DNA from 3 places in the Ensifer sp. 1H6 genome. Region 2 is predicted to be linked to each of the others. Evidence: riboswitches for the same ligand, from Rfam matches in the RefSeq annotation. Region 2 holds a riboswitch; each other region holds the start of a gene.

Region 1 (3,258 bases), on a different contig from region 2:
ATCGCCGCGCGCCGCTCGTCATCAAGCGTGCCAAGATTGACGACGAGCGCATCGGCTCGCCGGGTAAAAGCCTCGACCTCTTCCGGCGAGGATGTCATCGAGGGGATCGCACCCAGAGCCGCTAACCCATCGGCTACGAACTTCTGCACCACCGTGTTCATCAGGCAATGCACGCGGGGGCGGCGCTGCCGCACAAGCGTCAGCGATGCAGCAGCATTTTCGACGAAGTCCGATGTACCTGTCATCGGATTTCCACCGCGATATCGTCGACAGCAGGTGCCTTGCCGATCAACCCGCTTTCGGCGAGAAACGCCCCAAACCGCTCGTATCGACCGCGATCGAGCGCCGCCGGCCTTTTGGCGAAGCGCGGCAGCGTGTCCGTGAAAGCGCTGCGGTTGAGTTCGTCATCCAGGTTCGGGTAGGCCTTGACAAACAGCTTCCAGGCTTCATCCGGATGATTGGTGAGAAAGATCGCCCCCTGCTCCACCGCGGCGAGGAAGGGCGGCAAGCGCTTGTCGGCAACCTTTGCCTTGTCGGTGACGAACACGAGCTCGTCATAAACAGGCACGCCATGCTCTTCTGGGAAGAAGGACCGGCCCTCATGCCCCTCGATACGCATCTGCGTCAGTTCAAAATTCCGGAAGCCGCCGATCGTTGCATCGACTTTACCGGCGATTAGCGACGGAGACAGGGCGAAGTTGACGTTGACGAGCTCGACGTCTTCTTTCTTGAGACCGGCCGAGGCGAGCATTCGGCCGAGCATCGCATCCTCGAAACCGGAGACGGAAAAGCCGATCTTCTTGCCCTTCAGATCGGCAAGGCTCCGGATCGGACCGTCGTCAAGGACGGTGACGGTGTTGAGCGGCGTCTCGACCAGAGTGCCAATGCGAACAAGCGGCAGGCCCGCGGCTTGATCGAGGTAAAGGTTCGGCTGGTAGTGCACGCCGATATCCGCCTGCCCCGCAGCGACGAGACGCGGAACGCTTGATGGGTCGGCGGGTGGTACGAGTTGGACCTCGAGCCCAGCCTTTTCGAACAGACCGAGTTCTTTGGCGACAACGATCGGCGCATGGTCGGGATTGACGAACCACTCCAGCATCACCGTCAGTTTTTCAGCGGCAGTTGCCGAACCGGCTGAAAGGGCGACGCCGAGCGCGAGGCTGGCGGAAAGCAGAGATTTGCGGATCATGATGTTATGAACTCTCCCAATTGATCTCAGAAATTCAGGTTTCCCGCTCCCAGTGCGCGAGTGGACGGGTTGCCTCATCGACGAGCAGCCTGAGGGCAACGGCAAGCACAGCAAGAATGGCCATCGCAGCGAAGACGACATCGGTCTGCATGCGGGCATTTGCCTGGACGATAACGAAGCCGAGGCCGGCCGAGGCGCCGACCCATTCGCCGACGACAGCGCCCAGCGGCGCCAAGGGAGCCGCCACGCGCAGGCCCGTGACGAGCCCCGGCAATGCCAGCGGCAGTCGCACGAGCATCAGCGCCTGCCAGTGGCTCGCCTTGGTGAGCGCCACGGCATCGAGGATCTGCGCGTCGGTACGGCGTAGACCGTCCGAGAATGCGGAAACGACGGGAAAGAAGATAATGATCGCCGCCATCACGATCTTCGAAACCATACCGAAGCCGAACCACAGCACCAGCAAAGGTGCGATGACGAAAACGGGAAAGGCCTGAAGGACGAGCACAAAAGGCCAGACGAGCTTTCCGAACCGCGGAAAAGCCGCCAGCCCGATTGCCGTCGCAACGCCGAACGCCGTGCCTACCGCGAGCCCGGCCAGCATTTCGACGATCGTCACCAAGCTCTGCTCAAGCAGAAATTCTGGCTGTCGCGCAAAGACGGCCAGTACCTCGATCGGTGTTGGTAACAGATAGCGCGGCAGCGCAAAGACGACGACCGCCCCTTGCCAGAGGACAGCAAGCACAACAAGGCTACGAACAAATGTGAAAGACACGCGCATCGCCGGTCAGCCGACGCAGCGACCCGGGCAAACCGCAAACCCGCCATCCGGCGGCAACTTGGCAAAAGACAGCATCGATCGATCTCCAGACAAAACATCACGGAGATCCAGGTGAGAGCGAAGACGCGATTAGTTTGCCGAAACTGGCTCTTTTCCCGTTCCTACGCCGGCATGACCCGGATCAGGTTCAAGGGTCCGGCTCACCGCCATCTCAGCACTGTGAAGTGCTCCCCTCGGAATGCTTTGAGTTTATGGGAGAAACCCAATTGGTGTCAACTGGACTATATCCATCCGGCGAGAACTACAGGTAGTTGTACCCGATCCAAGCAGCTTTACTCTAGTCGTGCTGATGTGTACTGCTGCGTTCCTTCAACAGGATTCAATAGATGGGCCAATGTTTGTTGATGATTTCATAAATCGGGGGCGATTTCCTGCCTTAAATCGTAGGCAAGGCGGGCGACTTCTTCGGTAAATCTCGCATCTTCTGCTTCAGACCACGGGCTTGCCATCCGAGCACGAGAACTATGCCGAGTATCAATGACACGTCTCCAACCGAAACGGCGAGAGAAGCGCGTCTCAACGGGTAGGTTGGAAGGTTGGAAGAGGTGCTCGGCTTAGTTCGACGCTGATCATGACGGCCTTATGCCGCGCGCGGTATAAGGCCGTCATGATCAGCGTCGCCAAGAAGGCTGCGCGATCGGCACCACGGTCGGAGCCAGCGAAGAGCCATGACTTCCTGCCGAGGTAAAGCCGCACAGCGGCCGTTCGGCGGCATTGTTGGTGAGGCAATTGCGGCCGTAGCAATCACTTCCAGCGTCTCGGTGATCCCCGCCATGCTTTTCATGTCGGTATCGCGGTCGCCAGCCCAGGCCTTCACACCGCTTGGAACCGGGATCATCGCGGCTCCAACAGTCGATCTGAGTATTCCTACCCCCGAAGTGTCGAAAGATCTCACGACAGATCTAAATCGATGAACTTCACAAAGCTGCTTAGACGCGGTAGAGGCTGCAACCCTAGTGCGTGGACTGGATCGATCGTAGATGGAGTCCTAGCTGCATTGATCGTTGTTTCGGAGGGTTCCACTGGAAAGAGACTCTAGCACCTGTTTTAATGCTACGGGCCAATGGCGCGGCTCCACCGAGAAGTCACGCTTCAACTTGTCAGATGAAAGTCGAGAGTTCGCAGGGCGCCGTGCCGGCGTAGGGTATTCACTTGTTCCAATTGCCTCCAAAGTCGGAATTGAGTATCCGGCGCGTTTGCGCTGCTGGAATATCTCACGCGCAAAATCGTA
Region 2 (3,258 bases):
CTGCCTCGCTGTCGACCGGCATATAGAGGTCGCCACCCTCACGATACTTGGCCGCCATCGCTTGAAAACCTTCCTTCTGCGCCTCGGCGCGGATGTCGTGCGAGATCCGCATCGAGCAGAATTTCGGCCCGCACATGGAGCAAAAATGCGCGACCTTGTGCGCCTCCTTCGGCAAGGTTTCGTCGTGGAAGGAGCGGGCGGTTTCCGGATCGAGCGACAGGTTGAACTGGTCCTCCCAGCGGAACTCGAAGCGGGCGCGCGACAGGGCGTCGTCGCGGGTGCGGGCCGCCGGGTGCCCCTTGGCGAGATCGGCGGCATGGGCCGCGATCTTGTAGGTGATGACGCCCACCTTGACGTCGTTGCGGTCGGGAAGCCCCAGATGTTCCTTCGGTGTCACATAGCAGAGCATGGCCGTTCCGAACCAGCCGATCATCGCGGCACCGATGCCCGAGGTGATGTGGTCGTAGCCGGGGGCGATGTCGGTCGTCAGGGGCCCAAGCGTATAGAACGGCGCCTCCCCACAGACAGCGAGCTGCTTGTCCATGTTTTCCTTGATCTTGTGCATCGGCACGTGGCCGGGGCCCTCGATCATCACCTGGCAGTCTTTCGCCCAGGCGATCTTCGTCAGCTCGCCCAGCGTTTCCAGTTCGGCAAATTGCGCCGCGTCATTGGCATCGGCGATCGAGCCCGGACGCAGGCCGTCGCCGAGCGAAAACGAGACGTCATAGGCGCGGCAGATGTCGCAGATCTCTTCGAAGTGCTCGTAGAGAAAGCTCTCCTTGTGGTGGTGCAGGCACCATTTCGCCATGATCGAGCCGCCGCGCGAGACGATGCCGGTGACCCGGTCGACGGTCAGCGGGATATAGTGCAGCCGGACACCGGCATGGATGGTGAAGTAATCGACCCCCTGTTCCGCCTGCTCGATCAGCGTATCGCGATAGACTTCCCATGTGAGATCCTCGGCGATGCCGTTGACCTTTTCCAGCGCCTGGTAGAGCGGCACGGTGCCGATCGGCACGGGCGAGTTGCGGATGATCCATTCGCGGATGTTGTGGATGTTGCGGCCGGTCGAAAGGTCCATCACCGTATCGGCGCCCCAGCGAGTGGCCCAGACCATCTTCTCCACTTCCTCGGCCATCGACGAAGTGACGGCGGAGTTGCCGATATTGGCATTGATCTTCACCAGGAAATTCCGGCCGATGATCATCGGTTCGGATTCTGGGTGGTTGATGTTGGCCGGCAGCACGGCGCGGCCGCTGGCAATCTCCTGGCGGACGAATTCGGGCGTGACGTGATCGGGGATATGGGCGCCAAAGCTTTCGCCGTCGCGTAGCGCGGCGCGTGCAGCGTCGCGGCCAAGGTTCTCGCGGATGGCGACGAACTCCATCTCGGGCGTGATGATGCCGGCCCGCGCATAGGCAAGCTGCGTCACCGCGCGCCGGCCGGTTGCGCGCAGCGGCGCGTGACGGAGGGGAAAGGTCGGCGTCAGCCGGTCGCCGGAGGCAAAGCCGTTGTCTTCCGGCCGCACGTCGCGCCCGTCATAGGCTTCGACATCGCCGCGAGCGATGATCCAGTCGCGGCGCGGTCTTGGCAATCCATCCTCGATGCGGATGTTGGCATCTTCTACGGTGTAGGGACCGGAGGCGTCGTAGACGGTGACCGGCGGCTCGCCGACGTCGGGTGCAGGGTGATTTCGCGCATGGGAACGCGGATGTCGGGATGGATCGTGCCTGGCTTGTAGACCTTTTTCGAGGCGGGAAGCGGGCCTTTTGTGACCGAGAGTTCTGCGGGTTTGGTGGCAATATTCATGATGAGGCTCCAAGTTTGCGGTTGGAGACCCAGTTCTGAAGCCGGAAGGAAAAGACATGTTTGCCTGAAATTCCGCGCGAATGACGGAATCGTGGCGTCAATGTCTGCACCGTCCCTACGCCAGTATGAACTGGATCAGGTTCAACGGGTCACTGCGCCTCGGTCGGCAAAGCCGATCCGCCCAGCAGTATCTCAGCCCCTTGACGGGACCCCCCTGGTGAATGCCTAGAGATAGCCATCGATCCGGATGCGCCGTCAAGCGTTAATCCGAAGGTTGCGTGTCAGGCCTGTTGATTGCCCGGTAGAGCGTTTCCGGATGAGACGAAGCCGCGGGCACGCTCGTTCTTTTCGTTTTTACGCATTTCCTGACGGAAAACCGCTCCGCACTTTTCCTGGAAATGCGCTAGCGGCCGGACTTCTCTGATCCCCGGCGATCGGCATAATCCGCACGGTTGATGCCGTGCCGCTGCAGCTTGTCATAGAAGGTCTTGCGCGGAATGCCGAGCGCTTCGATCGTCGCCTTGACGTCGCCGTGCTGCGCCCGCAGCGCTTCTTTCAGAATTTCCGCCTCGTAGCGCTCGATCCGCTCGGGCAGGCCGGCACTGGTCGGCGCGGCGGCAATCGGTTGGCCGAGCGAACCTTCGACGCCAAGGGCGACGCGCTCGGCGAAGTGCGAGAGCTCGCGCACATTGCCCGGCCAGGAATGAGACCTCAGATAGTGGCTGACGGCCAGCGAAAGCGTCGGCACGTCGCGCTTGAAACGCTCGGCTGCCCGCGTCAGGAAATGCGAGAAGAGAAGGGGGATATCGTCCCGGCGTTCGCGCAGCGGCGGGATCGACAGGGTGACGACGTTCAGCCGGAAATAGAGATCCTCGCGAAAATCGCCCCGCTGGGCCGGGTCGCCGAGGTCGATCTTGGCCGCGGCGATGACCCGAATATCGACGGGGCGCACGATATTGGTGCCAAGCGGCGTGATCTCACGGGCTTCAAGCACTCGCAGCATCTTGACCTGCGTTGCCGGCGGCATCGCCTCGATCTCATCGAGGAAAAGCGTGCCGCCGCTCGCATGCTCGATACGGCCGACGCGCTTCTTCAGTGCACCGGTGAAGGCGCCGGGCTCGTGGCCGAAAAGCTCGCTCTCGATTACCGTTTCCGGCAGTGCGCCGCAGTTCAGCGCCACGAAGTTGCCGTTGCGGCGCCGGCTCCAATTGTGCAGCAGCGTCGCCACCACCTCCTTGCCGCTGCCGGTTTCGCCGGCAACAAGCACATCCACGTCGGTGTCGGCGATATGCCGCAAGGTCTGGCGCAGCCGTTCCATGACCGGTGTCTGGCCAATCAGCGGCAGGCTCTCACCGGCGACTTCGGCTGCGCGTTTCAGCGCGCGGTTTTCCATCACCAGCCGGCGTTTTTCCAAGGCGCGGCGTGCGCTCTGCACCAGACGGTCGGCGG
Region 3 (3,258 bases), on a different contig from region 2:
CGATCACCGGGGTGGAGGGGACTGCCAGGTCTCGCGGTTCGAGCATGCCGGCTTCAAAAGCCAGCCGACCGGCCTCGATCGCCTTGGCAAAACCCGATGCCATCACGGCCGGATTTCCCGCGCCGGCCACCGCGGTATTCAGGAGCACGGCATCGAAACCGAGCTCCATCACTGTCGTTGCATGCGAAGGGCGGCCGATGCCCGCATCGACAATCAGAGGCACGTCCGGGAAATGCGCGCGCATCGACCGCAAGGCGGACGGATTTTGCGGCCCCATGGCACTGCCGATCGGAGCGCACCAGGGCATCAACACGCGGCAGCCAGCTTCCAGCAGGCGCTCGGCGACAACCAGATCGTCGGTTGTATAGGGAAAGACCTCGAAGCCTTCGTTCGAAAGGATCCGTGCGGCTTCGACCAGCGAGAACACATCCGGCTGCAATGTGTCGTGATTGCCGATCACTTCGAGCTTGATCCAGTTCGTCTTGAAAACCTCGCGCGCCATCTTGGCAGTGAGCACCGCCTCCTTGGTGGTGTGGCAGCCGGCGGTGTTCGGCAGTATTTTCGTCCCGAGCTCGCGGATCAGTTCGAAAAACGCACCTCCCGCTTTGCCGCCGGCCGTCTCTCTCCTCAACGAGACCGTGATGATTTGTGTCCCTGAAGCCCGCACGGCGTCCGAAAGCACGGCTGGAGATGGATAGCCCGCTGTTCCCAGAAGCAGTCGAGAGGTGATTTCCGTGTCGTAGACTTGCAGCATGTTCAGCCACCTTTCATCGGCGAGAGAATTTCGATGCGATCATGATCGCCTAAGCGCCATCGATCGCGGTCGGCCGCGTGAACGAGTTCGCCGTTGACAGCGGTCGCCAGCCAGCTTCCTTCATAGTCGAGTGCAGCCATCAGTTCGGCGAGCGTCGAGCAGGCGACCTCGTGCTCTTCGCCATTGACGTTAAGGTTCATCATAGAACTCCGATCTGTGGTCCGGGTTGAGCAGAAGTTCGGCAACGTCGTGCGCAAGAGCCGGCGAGAGCAGGAAACCATGCCGATACATACCGTTCACGGAATAGATCGAACCGCTTTTCGTGATCCTTGGCAGATTGTCGGGGTAGGCGGGGCGAATGCCAGTTCCGGTTTCGGTGATCTGCGCTTCGCCGAAGGCCGGGTGCAGGGCGTAGGCTGCGTTTAAGAGCTCCATCAGCGACCGTGCAGTGATAGGACCGGACAATTCGCTCTCTATCATTGTTGCCCCGACCATGAAGACGCCCTGGCGGCGTGGAACGACATAGATGGGGTGTCGAGGATGCAGGAAGCGCACTGGACGCGACAGTTGAATGTCGCCGGTGCGCAGATAGAGCATCTCGCCACGCACGCCCCGCAGTGCCGCGTCATCCGGGAGCCTGGCAGGGCCTGTGCAGTCAATATGCGAATCGACACGGCGATCGACGGTGGCATCGGTCGCCTGGCCGAAATGAAAACGCACCCCCATGGCCATTAATGTGTCATGGAGTGAAGGCAGCGCCTCTCTCGGATCGAGATGCGCTTCCCTCGGGAAGTGGAGTGCACGAGAAAAACGGCCGGCGAGATCGGGTTCCAGTTCGGCTATCTGGTCTGCATCAAGCCATCTGTGCCCTTTGGTTCGCGCCGCGAAGCGATCGAGCTCGCGTGTATCGCGCGCGGCGGCGACGACAAGTGTCCCCTCTTGCACGACCTTGTCGGGCAGCGCCGTCTTCCACCACTCGATGGCTGTCGCGCCGACGCGTTCGACTTTCTCGTCGGCACTTTCGCGCTCACACCAGGGCGCCAGCATGCCGCCCGCAAACCAGGATGCGCCGGCGCCAATCCGTTTTGAACGTTCGAAGACGTCGACCTCAATGCCGCGTCGCGCCAGTTCGTATGCGGTGACAAGGCCGATGACACCCGCTCCGTTGATCAGCACCTGCCTCATTTGGCAGCCGTTCGAGCTGTTACCTGGCCGGAGCTGTAGGGCCATTCATCCATGCGCCGCACCGCTAACGGGCGTCGATGTTGCCGTCTATGTCCGCGGTTTGGCTCGTGTACGACATCTGAAAAAACCATTGGTCGGCTCCAACCTTGACGTTTGGAGACCCAGATCTTGGCGCTGGAAAGATAGAGACACGTCCACGCGATCGCAAAGGAGCTGTCGCAACTGCCGTCGTTCCCACCGTCCCTACGCCAGCATGAACTGGATCAGGTTCAACGGGTCATTGCGCTGCGGTCGAAAGAGCCGATCCGCCCAGCAATATCTCAGCCCCTTGTCGGGACTCCCCTGGTGAATGAACCGAGTTGAACGGCCAATGCCGTGCTTTGTCAAGCGTTGTTAGTTTATTCCCAACGGGGCTAAAGCGTCATCCACATACCTTAGACTCAACGCGTATCGCGCCGAGAGGAGCAACATGAGCCGGCGCATCAATGCGGCGGGCCTCGCGCTCGTCTAGCGGCGGGAAGGCATCAAGGAGCATGCGTTTAGTAGAAAAGGCGCTGCAGCGTGAGTTTTGCTCTCAGGCAAGTGGAGGCATCGTCTGCCACACAACAATCAATGGTCTCGAATGTTCTCAAGCGATTCCTTTCTCGCTTCTTCATTGATGTCGCTCAGAGACCTTTCATGGTTGGTGCCGTCCCTGGAAGTGACAATACACACATTTCCCAAGCACACCGTCGTGTCCGCCTGCGCGGGCGCGCCCGAGGCGATGAGAGCCACGGCGTTCATGCAGTTCGACCATTTCTCCTCGTCCTGGAGCCATGAGAGTCCCCCGTTTTGAGTGGTTCACGGTGCAAGCCCGGTCGGAAAATGGCCAGCATCCAATAAAAAGGAATCCGAATGGCGCCATATCTGTGCAGAAAATTCGCTCGGCCGCGAAAGGGCGGTCAATGCAAGCAACTTCACCTCCGTCATGGTCGCGCTCGATCGCTATGGCGACATGTTTGGTCTCGATAAGTCCCGTCGCCTGCTGCTCGCAGCACGGACATGAACGTGCCGACTTCCGATTCTATCGCGAGGTCTGGGGACCGACGCCGGCGCTGAATTAACGAGCACATGCATATCGGATCGGGCCTCGGATGCGGAATATTTTCAGCTGTCTCTGGGGCATCTCGATGACGGCGTGGCCGTTGCGCGGCCACGCTGACCGGAGTATGCCTGGCGTAGTGTGATCCCAGTCGAGGGCCGAGAGTGGGGCAGCGCGTCACTCTGCGGTGTTGAGCAACACATCGCCTAGTGCAGCATACTGGTCGGTTGCTGTTCGC

What was found. Region 2 has a riboswitch for thiamine pyrophosphate ahead of thiC (phosphomethylpyrimidine synthase ThiC). Riboswitches for the same ligand answer to the same signal wherever they lie in the genome.
Region 1: another riboswitch for thiamine pyrophosphate. It lies ahead of BKP54_RS21370 (ABC transporter permease); the one in region 2 lies ahead of thiC (phosphomethylpyrimidine synthase ThiC).
Region 3: another riboswitch for thiamine pyrophosphate. It lies ahead of thiO (glycine oxidase ThiO); the one in region 2 lies ahead of thiC (phosphomethylpyrimidine synthase ThiC).

What each region holds. Positions count from the first base shown of each region.
Region 1 is NZ_MOAI01000019.1:8,839-12,096, forward strand. Features, by position in the region: gene BKP54_RS21360 (hydroxyethylthiazole kinase) at 1-245, opposite strand, end outside; gene BKP54_RS21365 (ABC transporter substrate-binding protein) at 242-1,186, opposite strand; gene BKP54_RS21370 (ABC transporter permease) at 1,224-1,967, opposite strand; TPP riboswitch at 2,109-2,211, opposite strand; partial or broken gene BKP54_RS35665 (transposase) at 2,628-2,764, opposite strand; gene rfbD (dTDP-4-dehydrorhamnose reductase) at 3,016-3,258, opposite strand, start outside.
Region 2 is NZ_MOAI01000009.1:166,273-169,530, forward strand. Features, by position in the region: partial or broken gene thiC (phosphomethylpyrimidine synthase ThiC) at 1-1,809, opposite strand, end outside; TPP riboswitch at 1,904-2,035, opposite strand; gene BKP54_RS13230 (sigma-54 dependent transcriptional regulator) at 2,213-3,258, opposite strand, start outside.
Region 3 is NZ_MOAI01000031.1:51,565-54,822, reverse strand. Features, by position in the region: gene BKP54_RS28100 (thiazole synthase) at 1-754, opposite strand, end outside; gene thiS (sulfur carrier protein ThiS) at 757-954, opposite strand; gene thiO (glycine oxidase ThiO) at 944-1,939, opposite strand; TPP riboswitch at 2,162-2,293, opposite strand; gene BKP54_RS28080 (hypothetical protein) at 3,227-3,258, opposite strand, start outside.